DNA from 2 places in the Paenibacillus sp. FSL H7-0918 genome. Region 2 is predicted to be linked to the other one. Evidence: predicted binding sites of a transcription regulator. Region 2 holds the regulator's gene; the other holds the start of a gene.
What was found. The regulator Rex, encoded in region 2, represses fermentation and respiration genes when NADH is low (regulators of the CRP and FNR family bind a similar motif). The targets are predictions, from matches to a motif close to TTGTGAAATATTTCACAA.

Region 1 (11,858 bases), on a different contig from region 2:
CTGTAATGAAGCTCCACCTTGGTTAAGATGATAGATCCGACATGTAAGTATTGTTTTTCTATTATTTAGTTTTCTGAAAATATTTTCAAGATAAATATTTTTTCAGATAGTTTTCATTTTTATAGATCATTGAAGGGATGGTTATTTATGAATGATGAAGGCCAAGTCCAAGTGCTTGAATTGCCGGAAATGAAGCGAGAATTTAATAGCAGTTTGCAGAGTAATGATCGTGGATTGGTTATAGAAATCTATCAATTTGCGAACCCTTCCTGGCCCGATGAGACTGAATTGTTCCTTCCTTTGCGATGAGAAAAAATTATAAGCAGGCAGCTTTAATAGCGCTTCAGAACTTTGACCTGGATTGGACGCAGATTCGTTTTAACCAGCTATCGGATACCTGTACCTTTGTTATCGAAACTAATAAAGAGGGAACTTTTTTACTGCGCCTTCATTCGGGGAGATCTAAAGAGGAAATTAACTCCGAAATCGCGTGGCTGGAGCTTTTGAAGAGCAAAATTGATGTCCCCCTGCCAAAAGGTGTTCATGATCGCACGGGTGCTGTAACGTTCAGAGTGGAACAGGGAAATGGAGAAGGTGTTTATGCCTCTTTAATGCGCTGGGTTGAAGGGGAGCATGCGAATGAAAATCTTACCGAAGAACAAATTTACAAAGAAGGCGTTCTATTAGCCAAGCTACATAAGGCGGCACAGGAGCTGGAGTTACCCCCTGGCTTTAATCGTCCTGTTTGGGATGAACATAGCTTTCGAAAAGCAATGCTTCGTTTAAAGCTGCATTATCATTGTTTTCTTACGGATGATGAGTTTGTGCTGTATCAGTCGGCAGCTGAGAAATTATTCAACTGGTTAAGCAAGCAGCATAAAAATAAGAACAGAAGGTCTTATGGCGTTATTCATGGAGATTTACATCAAGGCAACATCATATTTAAAGAGGGTGAGCCTCGGCCGATTGATTTTGGGAGATGTGGTTGGGGGTATTATCTTTATGACGTGGCACATACCCTTCTTGGACTGTATCCATTGCAAAGAGAAGGGGTCATTAAGGGGTACGAAAGTATCGCCAAGCTTGACGGGGAGTGGGTTCAGACTTTAGAGAATTTTACGGTCATGGTTATGATCGAAAATTATTGCCATCACGCATCCGATCCGAGGGAAACCGAGGGTCTAAAAGCAGAACAGCCGTATGCGTTAGCGATCCTGAAAAATTATCTTAAGGGAGAACCCTTTCTTTTTAACAGGATTGAGATTTAACGTATAGAAATAGGGTCTCTTTGGGGAATTTATATAAAGTTCCCTAAGGAGGCTATTGTGATGAAAAAAAGCTGGATTGCTCCCCTTCTTGTCGCAGTGATGCTATTTCTGACGCCACAACCTTGCTCCGCAAATAGGTTAATTCAACCTCAATCTGTAACACCTTCCAGGTCTGATTCGGGACTTCAACTGCCAGATCAAGATTCTCGCGAACTTAAGTTTCAAGACATGCTGATGTTATTTCTTTTACCTCATATTGAGAAAAAGATTGCAGATATTTATTCGCCGCTTTTGCGAGAATCGCCAATGGTTTATCCTTACTTTGTGGATGTGACTGAGGTGAAGCGGCTCAATGGTTTCCGTGGGTTTGATTTCTTGATTACACTTAACGTATATCCTACAGTTGGTCCACATATTTCAGTTGGAGAAGATACCATGACTTTTAGGATCTCTCCTGGTCCTAAGGTGAAGCTTGAATCGTTCAAGCATCTAAAAGACCCCAAAAAGTCAGACTTCCCACCAAATTATCAGAACATCCTGAGATAGTGTAGTTTCAGTAAGGCGCGTGGGTGGAAGAGTAGATGTTAATATGTGCCGCGCGTTGAGTTATGAGGCGAGCTATTTTTACATGAGTAGGGAGTTCTGAGGTAATGGTGATGGGAGTTGTAGGGAAAGGAGTCTTTGGGAGAGGGTATATGAAAGGGGAGGAAGGTTGGGTTAGTGGCGTGATGAGGGTGTGTGAGGGGATGAAGGTTGGGTTAGTGGCATGATGAGGTGAGGGAGAGGGGAGGAAGGTTGGGTTAGTGGCATGATGAGGGTGTGCGTGAGGGGATAAAGATTGGGTTAGTGGGATGATGAGGGTGTGCGTGAGGGGATAAAGATTGGGTTAGTGGGATGATGAGGGTGTGTGAGGGGATGAAGGTTGGGTTAGTGGTATGATGAGGTGAGGGAGAGGGGAGGAAGGTTGGGTTAGTGGCATGATGAGGGTGTGCGTGAGGGGATAAAGATTGGGTTAGTGGCATGATGAGGGTGTGTGTGCGTGTGTCCGCGAGCGGGCAAACGGGATAGTTGCAGTTTATACACTTATTTGCAGGAGATAAGAAGCTTAGTCACTTTTAGTTGCATTTGGTGCAGTTAAAAGAAGTCTTTTCACACTAATTTGTTAATATCGTTGAATTTAGTTGCAGAGAATACACTTATTTCGCTCGGGCAGCACAATGTATTGTTTATAGTTGTATAAAGTGCAATTAACTCATAGATTCCCAAACGATTTTAAGCAAAATAAAAAAATCCATGGGTTAACGTTGCAATACCCAACTCATGCCCAGCTCACCGCACACACTCCGATCTTTGGGGTGTTTTTTTGTGGTTAGAAATGTGGTGGATTAATGGCGATTATGGTATTATGAAATTAGTGGATATATTGATTTAAGTTACTAAATTCAAATATGGAGGTGTGAGGGATTGGGTGATCATAAATTCGAAGGCGAACACAAGGGGAGCAGTATTAGCGAAATTAAAGATAAAGTCACTAGCGATAGCGCAAGTAACAACAAGGATAAAGTCAAAGTAGGTGTAGCCACTAAAGACGGGCAGTTGGGGTTTCTTTTTACAAGGGGAGGTCTTCGGGAAGGTGCAGGTAGAAAAAGCACTGGTGTAACTAAAAAGGTATCACTGACGTTATCTGAGGACATTTGGCAGGAGATAGAGCAGGCTTGCGCGGATCAGAACGCATCTCGCTCCCAAGTATTTCGGAACATCATTGAGGCGCATTTTGTAAAGGAATCTAAGGAGAGTTAGGTGAAGTCTTTGCTAATCCATGTATCAAAAGATTCTCTTAGTACCGCTTTACAGGCAGCATTAAAAGCCATATCCGCGAATTGCTCCTCACGTGTTCTATCAGGAATACTTATTCAAGCGCAAACTCAGGGTCTGATATTAACAGCCAGCAATATAAGGATGACCATTGAATATAAGCTCCCTGTGAAAATGGATTCGGTGGTTGTGCACAACACAGGTGAGATCGTCGTTCCGGCGCGTTATTTTTATGAGATCATTCGTAAGCTTGATCCTGGACTAATTAGGCTGGAAATCGAAGAGTCATTGATATTAAATATTCAATCAGGGAGCACTCAATTTCGTTTATGTGGAATGGATGTGGCAGAGTTTCCAAGAATCCAATACATAGATCATCCAAACATTCAAAGGTTAAGCATGAAGAACACTCTCCTGAAGCAAATATTTAAAAGAGTGGTTTTTGCGGTCTCTTCATCGGAAACCAGACCTGTGCTTACAGGAGTTTTGCTGCAAATAGAGAAGCATAATATTCGTGTAGTCGCCACTGATGGCATCCGCTTCGCCCAGCATGTTGTTGAAAGCGTAGAAGATTACGGGACAATTCCTTTAGATGTTGTAATCCCGGGCAGCACCCTGGAGGATCTTTTAAAAATATTAAACGATGATGCAGGCAGCAGCACCGATTTAGAAATAGGCCCCAAGCAGATCAGATTTATTTCTAATGGATTGAGGGTTCAGTCTGCTCTTCTAGAAGGAACTTATCCCTCTGTCAATAATTTAATCCCAAAAGCGTACCTCTCCGAAGTGATTGTTAAGAAAGACCGTTTATTACATGTGGTTGAACGTATTTCTATATTGGCTGGTGAGAGTGTTTTGCTCAGCGTACTTCCTTCTAACACGTTAAGTTTAGTGTCCAAGACTGCAGAAATTGGGGATGTAAAAGAAGAGATTCCTTTGGAGCATCTGGAAGGTGATCATTTTCGAGTAGCCTTTAACGGAAAATATTTCAGGGACATCCTTCGGGCGATCGATAGTGAGACGCTTAGAATCAGGTTCGCGGGAAAAGAAAGGCCGCTGGTGATCCTGCCTGTAGACGCATCTTCGTCCACACTTTTTTTAATTACTCCTGTGAGGACGCATGATTGAGGATTTGTTAAGTACAGTATTTGAGTAGGTTTGAGCGAATAGCTGCAACTGAGTCCGATAGTGTGATAAAACGAGCGAAATTATGGAAATAGCAACTGAGTCCGGACAGTTGCTAAAAAGAACATCGCCTGCCAAATTTGATCCTAGACGTGCTGCCCATTGCTTAAACTAGCTGTCTTGGGCTCAACTTATCTACTCCGTGCGGAATTAGCTATCTATAGCTCAACTTAACTACTTCGTGCGGAATTAGCTCCCTATAGCTCAACTTAACTACTTCGTGCGGAATTAGCTACCTATTACTCAACCTAGCCGTCTACGTCCCAAACTTAGCCGCCTACATCTCGAAACCAGCTACCTTTTGCTCGATTGAGATCGTAGCGGACCGTATTGCAGCTATTTCAGCACATTGGTTCATATTGCGAAGGTTTCGGACTGTATAGCTCTTATTGCCCCTGATTTGTGCAGAAAAGGAGTGCATTTGAGCGAATAGCTGCAACTGAGTCCGATAGTGTGGTAAAACGAGCGAAATCATGGAAATAAGGGCAACTGAGTCCCAAATAGCCAAAACCCATCTCAACTTCACAGCTTTCCCAGACGGGAATGAGGTATATTTGATCTGGGAGGGGATGGAATGCATAATGCAAAGACGGCCATATTTTATTTCTCAGGTACGGGCAATACGGAGATTATTGCTAAGCAATTTGCTGAAAGGCTAAGAAGTAAAGGGCAAGATGTAGATTTGTTTAGAGTGGAAGATGTTTTTAAAGGCACTCGTTCTGTAGAATATGAAGCCTATGATCTTATAGGTATTGGTCATCCGGTTCTAGGCTTTGGCGCTTCCGGTTTTGTTGAACGTTTTGCAGAAGGGCTACCTGATTGTAATGGAACCCCGGCATTTGTATTCAAAACGGCATCCTCTCCACACTATATCAATAACGGTGCTTCGAATACGGTGCTTCGTTCTTTGCGTGGGAAGGGATATAATCCCTTTCACAATTCGATTTTGGCGATGCCATGTAATTTTTATATTAAATATGATGACAGGTTGAATAAGCAGTTGTATCAAGCCGCACAGCGTAAGGTGGAATTGTTTGCAGAGGAAATCGTAAAGCGGACACCACGAAATCTGCCGATTCACCCTGTGTTGGAGCGGGTTCTGAGAACAGTATATTATTGTGAGGAGCACCAAGGGGGAAAATACTTCGCCAAAGGATTGCGTACAACGGACGCTTGCACACTATGCTTAAAATGTGTCAGAAACTGTCCAACATCCAATATTAGTAGCGGCGTAGAAAGAATTGTTTTCAGTCAAAATTGTTTATTATGTATGCGTTGTGTTTATTCTTGTCCTCAGAAGGCAATCCAAGCGACACGACTTAAGGCTAGCGTAGTAGATCCCTATACTGGAGGTCCGAAGCTTCATAAACTAATGAAGGATTCTGCGAATGATGGACGGTTTGTTACTCCCAAATCCAAGGGCTACTACAAGCATTTTATTAAGTATTTGGAGGAATGACATATGAATCTGTTTCGGATGGGATCGAAGCCACTGGGGATTGAGCGGATCACCACATTTTTGGAGGATAATTATGTGAGTATCGGCTACCCCGGAATAGGGGATCTGGAGAATCTAAGCACAGAGGAACTTCGTGATCGATTGATTGGCACATACCAATATAGTGAGTTGGAGCTTACGCAACATCTGCAAGCCCTTCAGCTATTTGTACATACGATGCAAGATGGAGATTATGTGCTGGTGGCCGATGGAGATTGGGTACATCTCGGGGACCTCGGAGATTATTTTTACAACGAGTTTACTGATAATGTTGACGAGGGTACATGCCATCGGCGTGGTGTGACGTGGTTGAAAAGTGTGCCGATTTCTGAACTAAACACAGGCGTGCGGGAGTTATTTAACCAAAGTGCACCGGTTGTACAATATAAGGGTCCCAAACCAAGTGCTCGCTTGGATCTGTGGATTACAGGTGTTTCTGCTAATGAACAAGAAGTGAATAGTCCGCTGGAATTGGATGAGGAGACACTCTCTAAGGCGCTTAATATTTTGAAAGATGCTTTGATTTGTGATGACTCCGAACGACGGGAACGAGCAGCGATAGCCATTTTACAATATGCGAAGTAGAGCCCCTCTTGTATATCGGGCGTACGGTTCATTATCTTCATGATGAGTTCCAATTAAAAAACGTTCCACCCGCTACTTGCCTCGGATGGAACGTTTTGCTGTATCTATAATCAGATGAATTCAACGAATTCGTTAACTGGCTTACGGTAGCCGCGGGGTCTGATTTTATGTTTTTTGTCTTTGCCGATCGTGATCAGCATAGCAGGTACCATATGATCCGGCAGATTCAAGGTGGATTGGATAGCATCAGCATCGAAGCCGATCATCGGGCAGGTATCCCAGCCTTTATCTTTGGCGATCAGCATAAAGTGCATGGCAGAGAGAGAGGCATTACGTATTGCTTCATCTCTTTGAAAAGCATCCTTATCAATGTAAGCATTGTTAATCATCTCTATTTGCTCATCATATTCCTCTTGTGACATCGCTCCTAAAGCTTTAAGCCCGCCATAGATTTCTGGAGCCTGCTGATAAGCATGCTTATCTCCTAGCACTACAATAACTGCTGAAGCAGTATGGATTTTATATTGGCCGTAAGCTGCTTCGCGAATTTCTTCTTTTAAGCTCTCGTTAGATATCACTTTGTAATTTGTATGCTGTAGATTATAGGCCGAGGGTGCCAATCTGGCATAAGAGAACATTTCCTCTAATTCATTCTGAGGGATGATAACCCCTTCCACAAAATTCATAGCGGATCTGCGTGACTGAATCAAGTCTGTAAAAGCGCTCATAAGTATTCCTCCGTTGTGTATGTATTCGGTTGTAAAATATCAACACCTGATATTTGTAAATGAACTAACTAAATGTTACTAACTCAAAATAACACAGCTTAAAAAATTCGTCAATGATAAAATTTATTGAAGTTAATCTTGAACACCCTGTTGTCAAAAAATAGGACATAAATTAGGATATTAGGATATGTAGAAACACAGTGGATGAAAGGGTGGATAAATTGATTAATAGTAGAGAACAATTGATGATAGATTTGCAAAGAATCGAAGAGAATGACTACGAGCTTAGAAGTGGAGAGGACATAAAGGATTATGTGAAGTTGATGCTTGAGCATATAGGAGATCCCGAGCCTGTACTGCGTGATGAATTGATTTATTCCACATTCTACAAATGGATTAATGAGAAACATTGGTTTAATGATGCGGAGCTTCGTGAACTGCTGTGGATACTTCTTGACGAGCAGCATCTTTTTTATCACATTGGGAATAAAGAAGATCTGACGGTGTATACAAGAACATTTTCTGTATTGGTTGTTGCTCTTATTCTCCAGAGGCATAGGGAAATGGCTATATTGGATAGCTCTGAATTTATAAAGGTGAAGCAGGGTTTGATTCGTTATTATGAGGAAGAACGGGACTTAAGAGGTTATATGGAAAAAGAAGGCTGGGCACACGCAGCAGCCCATGGCGCCGACGCCTTGGATGAGCTGGTTTTATGCTCGGAGAGTGATGCCGCGGTGCGGGAAGAGGTTCTGGCAGTTATTCAAAAGATGCTTTATAACGATCAATACATATTCAGGGACGAAGAAGATGAAAGGATTGCTACTATTATAGTTACAATCATCGATCATCATTTACTTCCACAGCAGTCTATAACCGATTGGATTCTCAACTTGGCGCAATGTGGCAGTTGGCCTAGAAGCCACAGCCAGTACGTTAATCGAATAAATACAAAGAACTTCCTGCGTTCTCTTTATTTCAGGTTACTTCTAACAGAGAAGAATATGGACATTGTGGATGTTTTATTGAAAACTGAGAAGAATTTGAATGAATTTGTACATTAATTCACTCAAACGGTTTTAATTAACACTAGTAATTTAAATAATTTATTATAATGTAATAAAAATCACAAATTTTTATGGAAATTCAAAAACTTTGTGACATTTATAACTTGATAAGTGCTATAATAGAAATATGGCGTTAAAAGTTCTTATGTTTTTCATTACTATTAAGCAGCAAAGCTTATTGCAGAGGAGATTTGGATATGTCAGAATCAATCACTCAAACACAACCTGAACAAGAATCACCAAAAGTAGCTGTTAGCAAGGAACAAATGGATGTTCTAGAACAGCTCTTGAAACCAGAAGTTCAGGAATCATTAACAGTCTTGGTGGAACAGCTGCCAAAATTAACTGAGCTTGTTGGCGTGCTTACAAAGTCCTATGACTTTGTGCAAACTGTCGCAGCGGATGATGTCTTGAAAAGTGATACGGTAAGTGCAATTAAAGAACTTGCTGAACCTGTAGTGCATTCCGCGAAGAATATGGCAGCTACAGTGATCGAAGCAAAAGATCGTGCGAATGAAAGTAACGAAGTTATTGGTCTTTTTGGTCTTATGAAGTTGTTGAAAGATCCACAAGCGCAAAAGCTTTTCCGTTTCGTAAATGCATACCTTCAAGTTGCTGGAGAACGCAGTAAGCAGAAATAATCATTTTCATATCTTATACGTAAGGGACGGAGGAAACATCATGTCTAAACATATTGTCATTCTAGGAGCAGGTTATGGTGGTCTACTAAGCGCCTTAACCGTACGCAAATATCTCAAAAAAGATGAAGCTAAAATTACTGTAGTTAATCAGTATCCTACACACCAAATCATTACAGAATTGCATCGTCTTGCAGCAGGTAATGTTGCAGAGGGTGCTGTAGCTATGCCTCTAACTAAGCTTTTCGCAGGGAAAGATATTGACCTGAAAATCGCGAAGGTTAATTCATTTTCTGTGGAGAACAAACAAATTGTTCTTTCTGATGGTGTGACACTTACTTATGATGCGCTTGTTGTAGGTCTTGGCAGCACTACAGCTTATTTTGGCATTCCAGGGCTTGAACAATACAGTATGGTATTGAAATCAGCTGCAGATGCTAACAAAATTCATCAACATATTGAAGATCGTATTCGTGAATATGCGAAATCGAAAAATGAAGCAGATGCAAACATCCTGATCGGTGGCGGCGGCTTAACAGGTGTTGAGCTTGTTGGTGAAATCGCGGATGTATTGCCTACACTTACTAAAAAATATGGCGTTGATCCTAAAGAAATTAAGCTAATGCTCGTTGAAGCAGGTCCTAAAATCCTTCCAGTATTGCCAGATGCATTAATCGAACGTGCTGTAGCAAGCTTGGAGAAACGTGGTGTTCAATTCCTGACAGGTCTTCCTGTTACGAATGTAGAAGGCAATGCGATTGACTTGAAAGACGGTCAAAAAATTATTGCTAACACATTTGTATGGACTGGTGGCGTACAAGGAAATCCACTCATCGGCGAATCGGGTCTTGAAGTTAACCGAGGTCGTGCAACGGTGAATGAATTCTTGCAATCCACTTCCCACAAAGATGTATTCGTTGCTGGTGACAGCGCGGTGGTCTTTGCAGAAGATGGACGTCCTTACCCTCCAACTGCGCAAATTGCTTGGCAAATGGGTGAATTGATCGGATACAATCTGTATGCCTTCTTGAAAAATAAATCGTTTGAAAGCTTTAGCCCAATCAACTCTGGTACACTTGCTAGCTTAGGCCGTAAAGACGGTGTTGCCATCGTTGGTGCAAGTTCTACTCCGTTAAAAGGCTTGCCTGCAACTCTAATGAAGGAAGCAAGTAATATCCGTTACTTGTCCCACATTAAAGGATTGTTCAGCCTAGCTTACTAATATAGTTTAACCCTAAACCCTGCTCAAATCTGAGCGGGGTTTTTGTTATTGTTTTTTTAGTGAAATGTTTGCATTATTGATGTTTCACAGTAGGCTGTATTCATTGTATTTGATATAATAGATTGGGTTATATTAACAGAGGTAGTTAGAGGAGGATTTCATTTATGATATTCCAACAAAACGATGTCATTCTGTTTCAAGGGGACAGCATAACAGACTGGGGGCGTAATCATGAAGACGCTTCATCACTTGGAGTAGGTTATGCAATGATGGTCGCCGCTCGTCTGGGGTATTTATATCCAGAGAAGAATCTTACTTTTATTAACCGTGGTATTGGTGGCAACCGTATTGTTGATTTACAGGGACGTTGGGATCAGGATTGTCTGGATTTGAAGCCGACTTGGGTGTCCATTTATATTGGAATTAATGACACTTGGCGGCGTTTTGATTCTGGTGAAGAAACCACTCCCGAGCAGTTTGAAGCTTCATATCGGGACCTGATCGAACGCACTCAGAAATCTTTAGATGCTAAATTAGTGCTTATAGAGCCTTTTGTTTTGCCTGTACCGGAAGATCGTAGAACTTGGCGTCAGGATCTTGATCCTAAAATTCATATTGTCCGCGAGCTGGCACGTGAATATGGGGCGCCGCTGGTTCCGCTAGATGGACTTTTTGCAGCGGCTTCCGTAAAAGCAGAACCGGCTTACTGGGCATATGATGGAGTACATCCTACTCCTGCAGGTCATGCACTTATTGCGGATGCTTGGCTCAAAACGATGGGAGCAATCTAATCAATTGCCATTCTAAGACTAGAACCACGCTTTAATAAGCAGGTTGTAGTCTTTTTTTAATCGCGTGTTCATAAAGTCGTTTTTATATATTTATAGACACTGTTATAATTGGAATATGCTTATGTATTGGAGGCGATTCGCATTAGGCGGTTAATATGGATAGCACCTTTGTTATTGGTCGTAGTGTTAAGCGGATGTAAAAGTGATTTGGGCTTCATCAATGCCAGATGGATCGAAGGCGTGTCGTTGACACCCGTGGCAACGAGTGATCAGAAACAAGCGGATCGTCCTTTGCACTCAGAGAGCTTAACGCTAAAGGATTCTGTTTTGATCAAGACGCTTGCGGAGGCTATGAACAAGAGTAAGAAATTTTCTGATGATCTGGATTGGGGTCCGGAATTTGAAATGAAGCTTGTTTATGGGGACGGCTATTCGGAGGATTATTACATAGCGCTTGGAGATCAACTTGGACATGAAGGGATGTTTACTACAGCAGAGAACAGCAGTCAGGGCTACACAATTCCTGTAAAAAACTCTGACCAGTTAAGAAAGCTCATTTATGGAACAATCGATACGGAGAACATTGAACAGGCAGACCCTGTGGAGACTTCTGTCGAGGTAACAGGTCCAGTAACCCTATCACATAATGAACTGTCTCCGGTCACAGGGAGAGCGGGATTTTTAAATCTGCAACTGCTAGAGGGGACATATAGCGAAGATTGGACTACACCGAGTCCGTTAGCGGGAAGAAACTGGAGTGGCCGATTTAGGCTAGTAGTGACTGATAAGCATGGAAAAACACTGAGTAGCTATCCGTTAAATGATCAATTTGCCCAGACCTTTAATGATTTTTTCCAGCTTCAGTTTGAGGATTATAATGGAGATGGTGATCCCGATTTTACGATCGGACAATATGGAACGAGTAACGGTTATTTCTACAAGCTTTTTACACTCAGAAGAAATAACGTGATAGAAGAACTGCCTATTAAACCTGAAAACCAGCTGTTTATCAGCAGTCCTGAGCGGTATTCCATAAAACTGGATAAAGTTGATGAGCATAG
Region 2 (11,858 bases):
AAACCATAGGCTTCTTCGGAAATTTTGTCGAGGTTCACATTGGCATGAAGCGGCTTATTTTTGGCATGCAATTCGAGAATCGATCTGCGGCCTTTTTTATCAGGCATGTCCACTTGAATATGACGGTCAAACCGGCCAGGACGCAGCAATGCTGAATCAAGCATTTCTTTACGGTTAGTGGCTGCTACCAGTAGAATGCGTGGTGTTTCGTTGTTATAGATCCCGTCCATCTCAGTCAACAGCTGATTCAAGGTCTGATCATATTCTCGCTGCTGTCCGCCTTCACGCTTTCCGCCAATTACGTCAATTTCATCTATGAAAATAATAGCGCTTTGCTTGTTTTCCTTAAGGGCGCGGGTACGGGCATCCTTAAACAAATCGCGGATACGGCCGGCACCGACACCTACGTACATTTCTACAAACTCACTGCCTGATGCTGCCACAAATACAGAGTTCGTATAATGTGCTGCTGCTCTAGCCATGAGGGTCTTACCTGTTCCTGGAGGGCCTGTAAGCAGAATCCCTTTCAAAGGCCGAATCCCGAATTTGCTGATTTCCTCATGCCGGATCAAAAAATCCAACGCTTCACGAAGCTCCTGTTTTGCATTGTCTTGCCCGCCAATTTCTTCAAAAGTAAGCTTTGAAGGTCCATCCTTCTTGCGTTTCTTCCCGGCACCTGCATTTACCGCAAGTCCGCCTCTTAAATGAGCAATGATAAGTAACGCCGTGAGCATCCCAGCAGCAATTACAATCGGGAATATATTAATGCCTAGAAAAGCCATAAAAATAAACAAGACAGGAACAAATCCGATTAGAATTTCTTTAAGGTATTTAGGCATTATTCCATACCCCCAATGTCGCAGGTTTACGCGGCAAAATAATAAATTTGCTTTCTTTTCCATTACTCAAGCTTACATAGACATTATTGTCATCAATTTCTGTTGAGGCTATCACATTTTTATATTGTGGATATTGCGCTTTGAGTCCATCAAGTTCTGTGGGTATAAGTGTATATTTACGGCTCTCCATAGCTTCGGCTACAGAGAACATCGCTTTATCCCAGTATTCATCCAGCAGTTCACTGGAGTTCTGTTCTACATCAAGTTTTAGTGTACGTCCATCAATCATCGATTTTCCTTCTTGGGAGACGTACTGAACCAGTTCACGTAATTTCGTGCCTGGCTGGAGATCAAGTTTCAAAGTGACCTCATTGCGGTTAATACTGATATGAGAATTATTGACGCCCTCATATTGAGATACAATCTTCTGAAGTGGTTCCTGCATTGCAAACTGACGATACAAAAAGAAGCCACCAAACAATAGAGTAGCCGACAGTAGAGACGTTATCAGCACAGGTACAAGACGTAATTTCAAGAAACGTCCTCCTCTCAAAGATGACAAAATATAAAGCTCATTATAATAATTTATAGCTACTTGAGAGCTCATCAGAGAGACTGAAGTCTCTTATTGCTGTTCTAATTACAAGTAGTAGTATATCACAGGTGTATATACTAATTTCAAAATAAATGTGAATATATTTAAAATTTAATTTTTTAAATATTTCCATCAATACCAAATAAATTCCTCACTTTCGACAAAATCGGCCTTGATTTTTAATCAATCAGCCTATTTTCGTATGTGAATATAAGAGAATATTCGGTGATAACCACCCATTCAGTATATCACTTAGTATATCACTTTTGTACATCAAATAAATGTAAACAAGCGAACTTATAATAAAGTTCGCTTGTTTACTATGCCACCCTTAATTTCCTTATGTTCAGCTTAACTTTTAGGTAAACTGTAACCTTCGCCCATTCGGGACCCATCCGAAAAGCGATAAAATTGATAATAATACCGACCGCTCTGTTTATAAAAAAGCTGCCAAGCATACTCTCCGTTATATACTCCCGGCAGCAAGCGTTCAATCGTTATGTCCGGAAGATCAGCTTTGATAATGCCGCGTATTTTGGCTTCCGAGGTTCCTTTACTTAGTTCCTCAGCAAACACTGCGTCGTCGCCTTCAGCAAATTTTCCATCTACCGTAAAGCGGACCCAGACCATAAGAGCAGTCCCGGCTTCATTTTTCCCAGTTAATACCCAGTACACTGCATTTTCATCCCAAACCGATTTTTGTGCTTTGGTTACCTCTGTTAGACCCGCTCTGGTTTTGGCAACATCCTTAGCGATATCACGCTCGTTCCATTGATCTTTCATAATATAGGCATAGAACTGGATAAGTCCAAACCCCAGGAGCAGAATCAGAACTGACCCCAGGAGGATCCATTTTTTCCTTTTCTTCAAGGTACAGCTCCCTTTCTAGTAATATATCTTTTTTGATTATATAACACACCCGCGCGTTTATCCAAAATTTCATAATTTTCTAGCTTTCCCAGCCTTAAAAATACACAAAAGGCCGCAACTTTTGCTAAAAGCAAAAAGTCGCAGCCTATTATTTATTCGTTATTCTCCAGACTTAACGCTTCAATAAACCTTCGAAGGCTTCTTGCGCTTTACGCCGGATAGCTTCCTCATCCAGGGTTAAGCATTGTCCATGCTTGATGACCTGTTTACCATTCACCCACACATGCTCAACATCCTTAGCGCTAGCAGAGTAAACTGCATGAGACAACAGATCTGTGTGTGGCAGCAAATGTGGCTGATCGATATCAATAGCAATGAAATCTGCTTTCATCCCTACAGCAAGTCTGCCTACATTATTTAAAAAGATGGATTGCGCGCCATATTCTGTAGCCATACGCAGAGCTTCTGGAGCTGGAACAGCCGTTGGATCACCGCTGACACCCTTATGAATGAGAGCTGCAAGCCGCATCTCTTCAAACATATCCAAGTTATTGTTGCTTGCCGCGCCATCCGTGCCAAGAGACACCTTCACACCAGCTTTTAGAAGATCAGTAACCCGAGCCACTCCGCTAGCCAGCTTCAAATTACTGCCCGGATTATGAGATACACCCACATTATGGCGAGCCAAGATCTCAATCTCTTCATCATTTAAATGAACACCATGTGCAACTATCGAGGGACGTGTGAACATGCCAAGCTTCTCTAAGTGAGCTACAGGACGCAACCCGTAATCCGCCACATTTTGTTCCACTTCACGTTTCGTTTCGGACATATGAGTATGCATCGGTAAATCCAGATCATGCGCTGCCTGCACAAACTTAACCAGGAAGTCCGGAGGGCAAGTATAAGGGGCGTGTGGCGAGATCATAGTAGTAATTCTACCGTCAGCCTTTCCATGCCAGTTACGGGCAAAAGAAATCGCTTCCGCAAGCTTGTGATTCTGTACATCCTCTGGACATAACCCGATCACACCACGCATCAATACGGAACGGATACCTGATAACTCAGCTACCTCGGCTACTCGGTCCATATGATCATACATATCGAGGAAGGTCGTAGTTCCACCCTTCAGCATTTCCAATACAGATAAGGAGGTTCCCCAGTATACATCATCACCGGAGAACTTTTCCTCCATTGGCCACATCTTCTCCTGAAGCCACACTTGTAGCGCTAAATCATCTCCATATCCACGCAGCAAAGACATCGCCGCATGACCATGTGTGTTTACAAGTCCAGGCATGAACAGCAGACGGCTGCCATCAACCACTTGCACTCCAGCTTCCATCTGAGGCTCTTCTTTTCCTATGTAAGTGATTAAATCATCTTCAATAGTCATATATCCACTCAGAACCGGCTCATCCGTTCCCGGAGTCAGAAAATACCCGCCCTTAATTATCGTTTTATTGTTGTTCATGTTCACTTTCTTCCTTTCCATCCCGCAAGTAATAAGCAAGACTTTGCAGATCAGTTGTAAAATCAGCTGCATGCACCCGGATATTCGGTGGTGTCTTCAGAATCACAGGGGCAAAGTTCAAAATTGCTTCAATCCCAGAAGAAATGAGGATATCTGCTACATTTTGAGCTTCTGAATCAGGTACGGTAATAATGGCAATGCGAATACCTTGCTCACGAATTGTGCTGCCTAGTTCATCCATCGGTTGCACAGTAAGGGAGTTGATCTTACGTCCAACCTTAGGAGCGTACGAATCAAATATAGCCGTAATTTTCATAGTATCTTTGAGATATGCATTGTAATTAGACAAGGCATGTCCGAGATTACCTGCTCCAACTAAAGCTACATTAAGCTGTTGATCCAGCTTCAGGATATGACGGATTTTCTCAATAAGATACGTTACATCATATCCGATACCTTTTCTGCCGAAGTCACCAAAATATGCTAAATCCTTACGAATCTGTGCGGGATTAAGATCAAGCTTTTGTCCAAGTTCCTGAGAGGAAACTGTTAATATTTCGCGATTCTGGAGATCATTCAAAAAACGCAAGTACACAGGTAGTCTGCGAACAACGGCTTCTGATATTTTATCCGATTTCATATTTTTCCTCCTAAAAATAGTAATGTTCTTGTGAAAATCCATATTCAAACGTCTACCTCTCCTTATTAAGGACGGTACTGTAACACACCGCCCTTAAGGATAAGGAGGAGCTAAACTGAAGACGAGCGTTTTAAGAAGCGCCGCCATCCTCTAGCCATTCCGCTATGCGAGGGACCATTTGATCAGTAAGCATATGCTCCATTTTGGGACCAGGCAATGAATAAAGGAAATACTTCCCGTAATGAGATTCAATAACCCTTGTATCATAAACAATAACTATTCCGCGATCCTGCGCCGTGCGAACCAGTCTTCCGAATCCCTGCTTAAAACGAATAACCGCTTGAGGAACAGATAATTTCATGAACGGATTCTTCTTCTGGGCCTGTAATAACTCCGACTTCGCTTCCGCCAACGGGTGATTCGGCGGTTGAAATGGAAGTCTCACGATGGCCAGGCAAGTCAGTGCTTCACCTGGAATATCTACACCTTCCCAGAAGCTGCTCGTCCCCAGCAATACGGATGCTGCACTGTCCTGAAAGCGGCGGATCAGCTTGCTCCGGCTGCCACCTTCCACGCCTTGACCAAGCACCGTAATCTCTTGTGAGGCCAAAGCCTCTTTAAGCGGATCATATACCTGACGCAGCATTTTATAAGAAGTAAACAGAACCAGCATCCGCCCACGTGTTGTTTTAGCAGCTTCCGATAATGACTGTACGAGTGTATCGACAAATCGAGCATCGCCCACACTCCCCTTCACACTAGGAAAATCACGCGGTATAACTAGCAGTGCCTGCTCGCGATACTTAAAGGGAGATGGAAGGAGTGAGGTCATTAGACGTCCCTCTTCTGCAGCTTCGTTAAGTCCGAGATTATCAATCATAAATTGAAAAGACTTATCTACAGACAGCGTCGCCGAGGTAAGCACGATGCTTTTTTTCTTATCGAAGAACAACTCTTTAAGCTGGCTGCTAACATCCACAGGGACGGCATACATCTGCAGTGATTTGCTGCGGTAATTTCCATTTGCCTCCAGCCAATATACTACATTATCGTCATTCAGCCCCATAAAGAATCTTACTTGCTCACGGATGGAAGCCAAATCCTTAAATAAACCGCTAATATCAGTAACAAGACTGTCTGCTGAAGATTGGCTTTCCTGGTCGCGCATCTCGTTAAGCATTTTATCACCCTTACGGATGATGTCGCTTAACGTCAGATTCATAGTGTTCTCTAGCGCAACCAATTCATCCCAATCCTTCGGCTTACGGGCGGGAATCAACCGCATAACCAGTTGTCCCGCTTCCCCTGCCCCTGCATCACTGCGTTCCGGCAAAAGGCTGAACAGCTTGTCGCTGAGTGCATCCCAGGTTTCTTTGACGGTAAGCAGATCCGGGTAGATCCGATCGATGACTCCGCTCCATTCTGAAGCCTCTTCACTGCCTGACGACTGTAATATCTGACGCAGAGCAGGAAGCTGTCCGTTTCGGCTATCTTTATACAGTCGCGATAACGTGTGTGCCACAGTGAAATGCTTCATATGCATGCCAAGATGTTTACCAGCCACATCTTCTAAATGATGTGCTTCATCAATGACAAGATGCTCGTAAGCCGGAAGCAGCTGGTGCCCAGCCTTAACATCTGCGAATAGCTTGGAGTGGTTCGTAATAACCACGTCAGCAATCCCAGCTTCATGCTTGGCCCTATGATAATAACATTTGCGGAACCAAGGACAAGAACGGCCCAGACAGGAATCGGTATCGCTTGCCACCGTCTCCCAGAAGTCACCGCCCCGGCCGCTTAAATTCAGCTCTTCATCATCCCCTGATTCACTTTGAGTGAGCCATACAATCATCTGAGCGGCAGTAAGCGCATCTTCCCTTGGGCTTATAAAGTCCTTCTTATTAATTTTATGCTCAAACTTACGCAGACACAAATAATGCCCTCTTCCCTTAAAAATAGCAGCTTTAAACGGAAAAGGAACTACCTGCGTTAACAAAGGGATATCCCGCTCGCGCAATTGGTCCTGCAGATTAATGGTATGAGTGCTGACCATGACTTTTTCATTGGTGCGAACGCTTTGATAAATGGCAGGCAACAAATAACCGAGCGATTTACCGGTTCCTGTGCCCGCTTCGATCAGTAGGTGTTTGTCTTCGGCAAGTGCCGTCATCACCTCATTGATCATAATATCCTGAGCTTCCCGGCTTTCATACTGCGGTAATGTGTCTTTAAGTCGTTTGGTTACTTCGTCCATATAATCAGTAAAAGATAAATTCGCTAGCGGATTCTCAGCATGCTCATCTCTAGGTGGCGCTAACTCCGTCCAATCTCCTACTGCAAGCGCTAATTGACGATAGAAAGTCAGATCACCTTCGGGCTGTAGCGTTTCCGCTTCCCGCTCTCGCAGCAGACCATCAAAGTACCAGCCCAGATCACTATCCTCTTCGGTAAACAGCTCACAGAGTCTCTGGATCGTAAGCAGCGGCAGCTCGTAGAGCTCCTCCAGACATTTCAGCAGCACTAAAGCAGTCGCAAGTGCATCACTATCTGCCTGATGCGGACGATCATGTGTCACTCCAAAATGAGCACTGACAGAGCCTAGTTGATAAGATGTGAGCGAAGGAAAGCAAATTTTCAGAAAATCAATCGTATCCAAAATCCGCCCTTGAAATGGCAAATAACCACAACGATCTAAAGCATTTTGTAAAAAATGGAAGTCGAAAGCGACATTATGCCCTACAAGCACAACATCATCCAAGAGCGGAACAAGCTCCATCATCATCTCATCCAGCTCAGGCGCATCCTTAACATCATCATCGGTAATCCCCGTCAGACCTGTTATAAAAGGAGGAATCGGCGTTCCGGGCTTGACATAGGAACCATATACCCGGGAGATGGACCGGTCTTCTTCTATAATTGCAAGGCCAACCTGGATAATTTCACCCACGGATTGGGTTCCTGTTGTTTCAAAATCAAGCACGGCAAATTTCATTATAATTCTATTCCCTTTCAATTGAGACTCTTAATCAGCATAACAGAAGTTGCGAAAAAAGGCGATGCACACCACTGGTTCAGGGGATGCATCGCTTGAATGGAAATTTCCAAAACCGTTATTCTTTTACAAAAGGGAAACCAGCTGATTTCCAAAATGCAGCTTCCCTCCACGACGGCGGCATACCTCTAAGTTAACGTTTGGTTCCGGAAGCGCAGGGTCATGCTGCAAAGCAAGATCAAATAATTCCTGCGCTTCATTGAAACGTTCCTGTGAGGCTCGTATGCAGCCTAAAGCATTATAAACCATGGCTTTCAGCTTGGTTTCCCGTATCAAGCCCAGCATATGGTTCAGATGACCCCAAGCGGCCTCACCGTCACCTTCCTGCAGATAAGAGATGGCTAAATATAATCGAGCAGCCAAGCTATCCGGGTATTGCGCAATAACTTCTTTAAACTGATCAATACACTTTCCATACATCAGCAGCTTATAATACCCCTGACCTCTTACAAAGGAATCCATACATAGCTCTGGTGCTTCCTGTTCCGGCACTTCCTCTTCGACCACTGCTGTAAAATCCGCACTTTCGCGAAAGGAACTAAGCTTCTCAGCAAAAGCGAGCCATTCATCCATCACTTTGTCGCTCAGTCTATGCAGCATATTATAATTGCATAAAAGCTCGTTCCGGCGGGCACCCTCCGCTGTAGGGTAATCTGTTACGATCTCCTGAAGCACCTTGTTCATTTCAGCAAACAAATGTTGAAACATGGGCGATCCCCCCTTACTGAAGATGAAATCAGTTCAGCTTGCCTGACTTCATTTTCTGCGAGATCGGGGTCTTTCATCCCTGCCATTCATTACATGGCGTAAGTCCATACATTAAGCGATTGTAGCATGCAATTCATGATCAGCCAGCTTCACTGGTTTGTTATTCTCATCCACGAATACCACCGTTGGCTTATGTGACTCCAGTTCTTCTGAGGACAACATCGCATACGAAATGATAATTACTGTATCGCCCGGCTGAACAAGACGAGCTGCGGCACCATTAAGACAGATCACTCCGCTTCCGCGCGGTCCAGGGATTACATAGGTTTCCAGTCGCGAACCATTATTGTTATCCACAATTTGAACTTTTTCATTCTCAAGAATGTCCGCGGCTTCCATCAAGCTCTCATCAATGGTAATACTGCCTACATAGTTCAAATTCGCTTCCGTTACTGTTGCGCGGTGAATTTTGGATTTCATCATATGTCTAAACAAGTGCAGCAACCTCCTTTGGAATAAATACATTATTATCAATCAAGCGTGTTCTGCCAAACTTCACGGCGAGCGCTATTATAATTTCCCCATCCACTTCTGATAAAAGAGCTTCATCCTCTAATCCTTCAAGATCAGGGAATGTTAAGATCTCCGCATAATCAATCACCGCTAGAGGGGAGCTGGAAATAACCGATGTCAACAATTCCCGCACTTCAGCAACGGTTGTTACTTTTCCTTCTTCAATAGACTGACGTGCTTCACGTAAGGATCGAGATAACACCAATGCCTGACTACGCTCCTCTGGAGACAAGAATACGTTACGTGAGCTGAGTGCAAGTCCATCCCCTTCACGAACGATCGGACAAGGAATAATTTCGATATTCATATTAAGATCGGACACCATTCGGCGAAGCACAGCAACTTGTTGAGCATCCTTCAGCCCAAAGAAAGCATAATCCGGCTGTACGATATTGAAGAATTTATTAACCACTGTGGTTACACCATCAAAATGCCCAGGGCGGGATGCCCCACAAAGCCGGGTAGTAAGCTCCGATACCGAGACCGTAGTCCGAGTAGGCTGCGGATACATTTCTTCCACACTGGGGATAAATACAATATCTACTCCCTCACGTTCAGCGAGCTCCAAATCACGACGCTCGTCACGCGGATAGGAATCATAATCCTCGTTTGGCCCGAATTGCAATGGATTCACAAAAATGCTCATTACCACTGTGTTGCTCATTTCTCCAGCCCGGCGAAGCAGACTGGCATGTCCGTCATGCAAGTATCCCATCGTAGGAACGAACCCAATCGGGGCGTGCCCGCCTTGTCTCATATACTCCAAAGCTTCGCGCAGCTGCTCCATGCTTCTGACGACTCTCATTTATTTCCCTTCCTTTCTTGCAGCGCCATATAAAGATTCCAAAACCGTTTCATCTGCATTAAAAACGTGACTTTCATCTGGGAAGGAACGTCCCTTCACTTCCTTCACATATTGGCTGATGCCCTCACGGATTACATTACCCACATCCGCATAGGTTTTGACAAAACGTTTCTCACGGTAAGGTGAGGCATACCGCAGCAAATCATGGAAAACCAATACCTGTCCATCACAGTAACGGCCTGCACCGATCCCAATGGTTGGGATGCTAAGCGCTTCAGAGATCGCTTGGGCTACTTCTTCCGTTACCAGCTCCAGAACGATTGCAAAAGCACCTGCGGCCTCAAGCGCCTTAGCTTCATCCATCAGGCGTTGCGCATCTTTGGCATCTTTGCCTTGAATCCGGTAGCCACCAATCATATTCACGGATTGCGGAGTAAGCCCGATATGTCCCAGTACAGGGACTCCCGCAGCTACCACCGTAGCTACAGTCTCACAAATCTCGAGTCCACCTTCCATTTTGACGGCATGAGCCCGCCCTTCCTGCATTAATCTGCGCACTCCCCGCAGAGTTTCATCTACACTTCCGTGATAAGTCATAAATGGCATATCCGCCACGATAAAGGTGCTTTGTGCTCCTCGAGTTACCGAGCGGGTATGGTACACCATATCTTCAATCGTTACCGGTAAAGTTGTATCGTATCCAAGGACTACATTCCCAAGAGAGTCACCAACCAAAATAAGGTCGATACCTGCTTCTTCTGCAAGAACTGCAGACGGATAATCATAAGCGGTCAGCATGCTCAGAGGCACACCTTCTGCTTTCATTTTTTTCATTTTTACAATATTTAGCGCTTGTTTGTTTGCCATTTCTCTTTTCGTCCTCCTTTTTTAAGTAACCTGCCCGTAAAAATCGCAACAAAAAAACCTTTTAGCAATCATTTGCTAAAAAGGTCCGAAGGGCAAAAAAGAGTCACTTGCGATCGTCCCTTCTGTCTCGGTCCTTACGGCTCAGAGCAGAATCCAACGTAACCGCCAAACGCAGTTATGAAGGTATTTCCAATAATAAAAATATAAAAAAGTTCTTCAGTTCAAGAGTACAGTTCGTTAAACGATACCGCCTCCGACCCATAGTATAACAAAAAAAGCTCGGAATTACACGAAAAAAATATGACAAGGGATGATACCCTTGTCATATAAAAAAATATTATAAAAGTTCAATCTCACCTGAGCATACGTTAGAGATCTCTCCCAAGCTGTTTTTAAGCAGCAGACCACCTATTTCATCCAAACCTACTACCACACCTTCAGAACGCCCCTGAGGGCTATTCAGTGCGATCTGGCGGCCCAAAGTCACTGACATGGACTCCCAGAGCTCTTTGATGGGTTTAAAACCTTGCTTCATGTACAAATTGTAATGCATCTCCAGCTCGTCCAAAACTGCTTTTACCAGCTCAGAACGGTCAACTGGAGCACCGCCCCGCTCAATCCGAAGTGAAGTCGCGACCTCCTGCAGATGATCAGGATAATCTTCCTCTGTCATGTTCGCGGAAATGCCAATTCCAGCAATGCAATAATGAAGCTCCCCTTCTCTTAGAGAAGATTCGAGTAAAATCCCACAAATCTTACGACCGCCTGCGAGCAGATCATTCGGCCATTTGATGCCGGCATCTACACCTGTTACCCGTCGAATTGCCTTACAGACGGCAACCCCAGCCAGCAATGTCAGCTGCGGAGTCTCCGACAAGGGTAATTGGGGCCGTAACACAATACTCATCCAAATGCCCTTGCCACGGGGAGAAAACCACTTTCTTCCCATTCGGCCTCGGGCGCCCGTCTGTTCTTCCGCGATGACAGTTGTCCCTTCCGGCGCGCCGTTTTCCGCTAAAAACTTAGCTTCTTCTTGAGTGGACACCACAGATTCCAGCAACTGAATGACGCCCACCCAATTCGAAGCGGAGGTCTCTCGCTTCAGCTCAGTTAGCGACAGCGCTTTATCATCGCTCATGTCTATCCATCCTTTTTGCTTCAAGCAGTAATAATTGTTTATCGTTAGGTAAATCACCTGAAGCGACCGCTTGCAGGAGTCCATTTAACATTTTGCCTAGCCATGGTCCCGGACGTTTGTCCAAAGCCCCCACCAGCTCATTGCCTGTAATCTCAAGCTCTGAAAGGCTGGTTAGCGGCATTTGAGCGATCCATTCTCTTGCCGCTTGTACATTTACAGCGGCAGGTGTTGTTGAGGCCTCTGTCGATTCCACGACGGAAAAGGCAGAAGAGGCAGCAGCGGGAAGAGTAGGTGCAA

Region 1: the regulator Rex is predicted to act here: its motif matches at 8,194-8,211, upstream of MHI15_RS25470 (DUF1641 domain-containing protein).

Annotation. Positions count from the first base shown of each region.
Region 1 is NZ_JBBOWJ010000004.1:101,437-113,294, reverse strand. Features, by position in the region: gene MHI15_RS25515 (hypothetical protein) at 148-309, shown strand; gene MHI15_RS25510 (phosphotransferase enzyme family protein) at 306-1,268, shown strand; gene MHI15_RS25505 (DUF3888 domain-containing protein) at 1,329-1,814, shown strand; gene MHI15_RS25500 (hypothetical protein) at 2,733-3,068, shown strand; gene dnaN (DNA polymerase III subunit beta) at 3,069-4,211, shown strand; gene MHI15_RS25490 (EFR1 family ferrodoxin) at 4,843-5,727, shown strand; gene MHI15_RS25485 (hypothetical protein) at 5,731-6,351, shown strand; gene MHI15_RS25480 (nitroreductase family protein) at 6,462-7,079, opposite strand; gene MHI15_RS25475 (DUF2785 domain-containing protein) at 7,301-8,143, shown strand; gene MHI15_RS25470 (DUF1641 domain-containing protein) at 8,344-8,787, shown strand; gene MHI15_RS25465 (NAD(P)/FAD-dependent oxidoreductase) at 8,828-10,006, shown strand; gene MHI15_RS25460 (SGNH/GDSL hydrolase family protein) at 10,171-10,797, shown strand; gene MHI15_RS25455 (hypothetical protein) at 10,966-11,858, shown strand, end outside.
Region 2 is NZ_JBBOWJ010000001.1:782,199-794,056, forward strand. Features, by position in the region: gene MHI15_RS03675 (AAA family ATPase) at 1-839, opposite strand, end outside; gene MHI15_RS03680 (hypothetical protein) at 832-1,374, opposite strand; gene MHI15_RS03685 (cell wall elongation regulator TseB-like domain-containing protein) at 1,786-2,304, opposite strand; gene MHI15_RS03690 (amidohydrolase) at 2,477-3,778, opposite strand; gene MHI15_RS03695 (redox-sensing transcriptional repressor Rex) at 3,765-4,418, opposite strand; gene dinG (ATP-dependent DNA helicase DinG) at 4,549-7,410, opposite strand; gene MHI15_RS03705 (tetratricopeptide repeat protein) at 7,537-8,178, opposite strand; gene panD (aspartate 1-decarboxylase) at 8,290-8,673, opposite strand; gene panC (pantoate--beta-alanine ligase) at 8,666-9,556, opposite strand; gene panB (3-methyl-2-oxobutanoate hydroxymethyltransferase) at 9,557-10,423, opposite strand; gene MHI15_RS03725 (biotin--[acetyl-CoA-carboxylase] ligase) at 10,761-11,561, opposite strand; gene MHI15_RS03730 (CCA tRNA nucleotidyltransferase) at 11,551-11,858, opposite strand, start outside.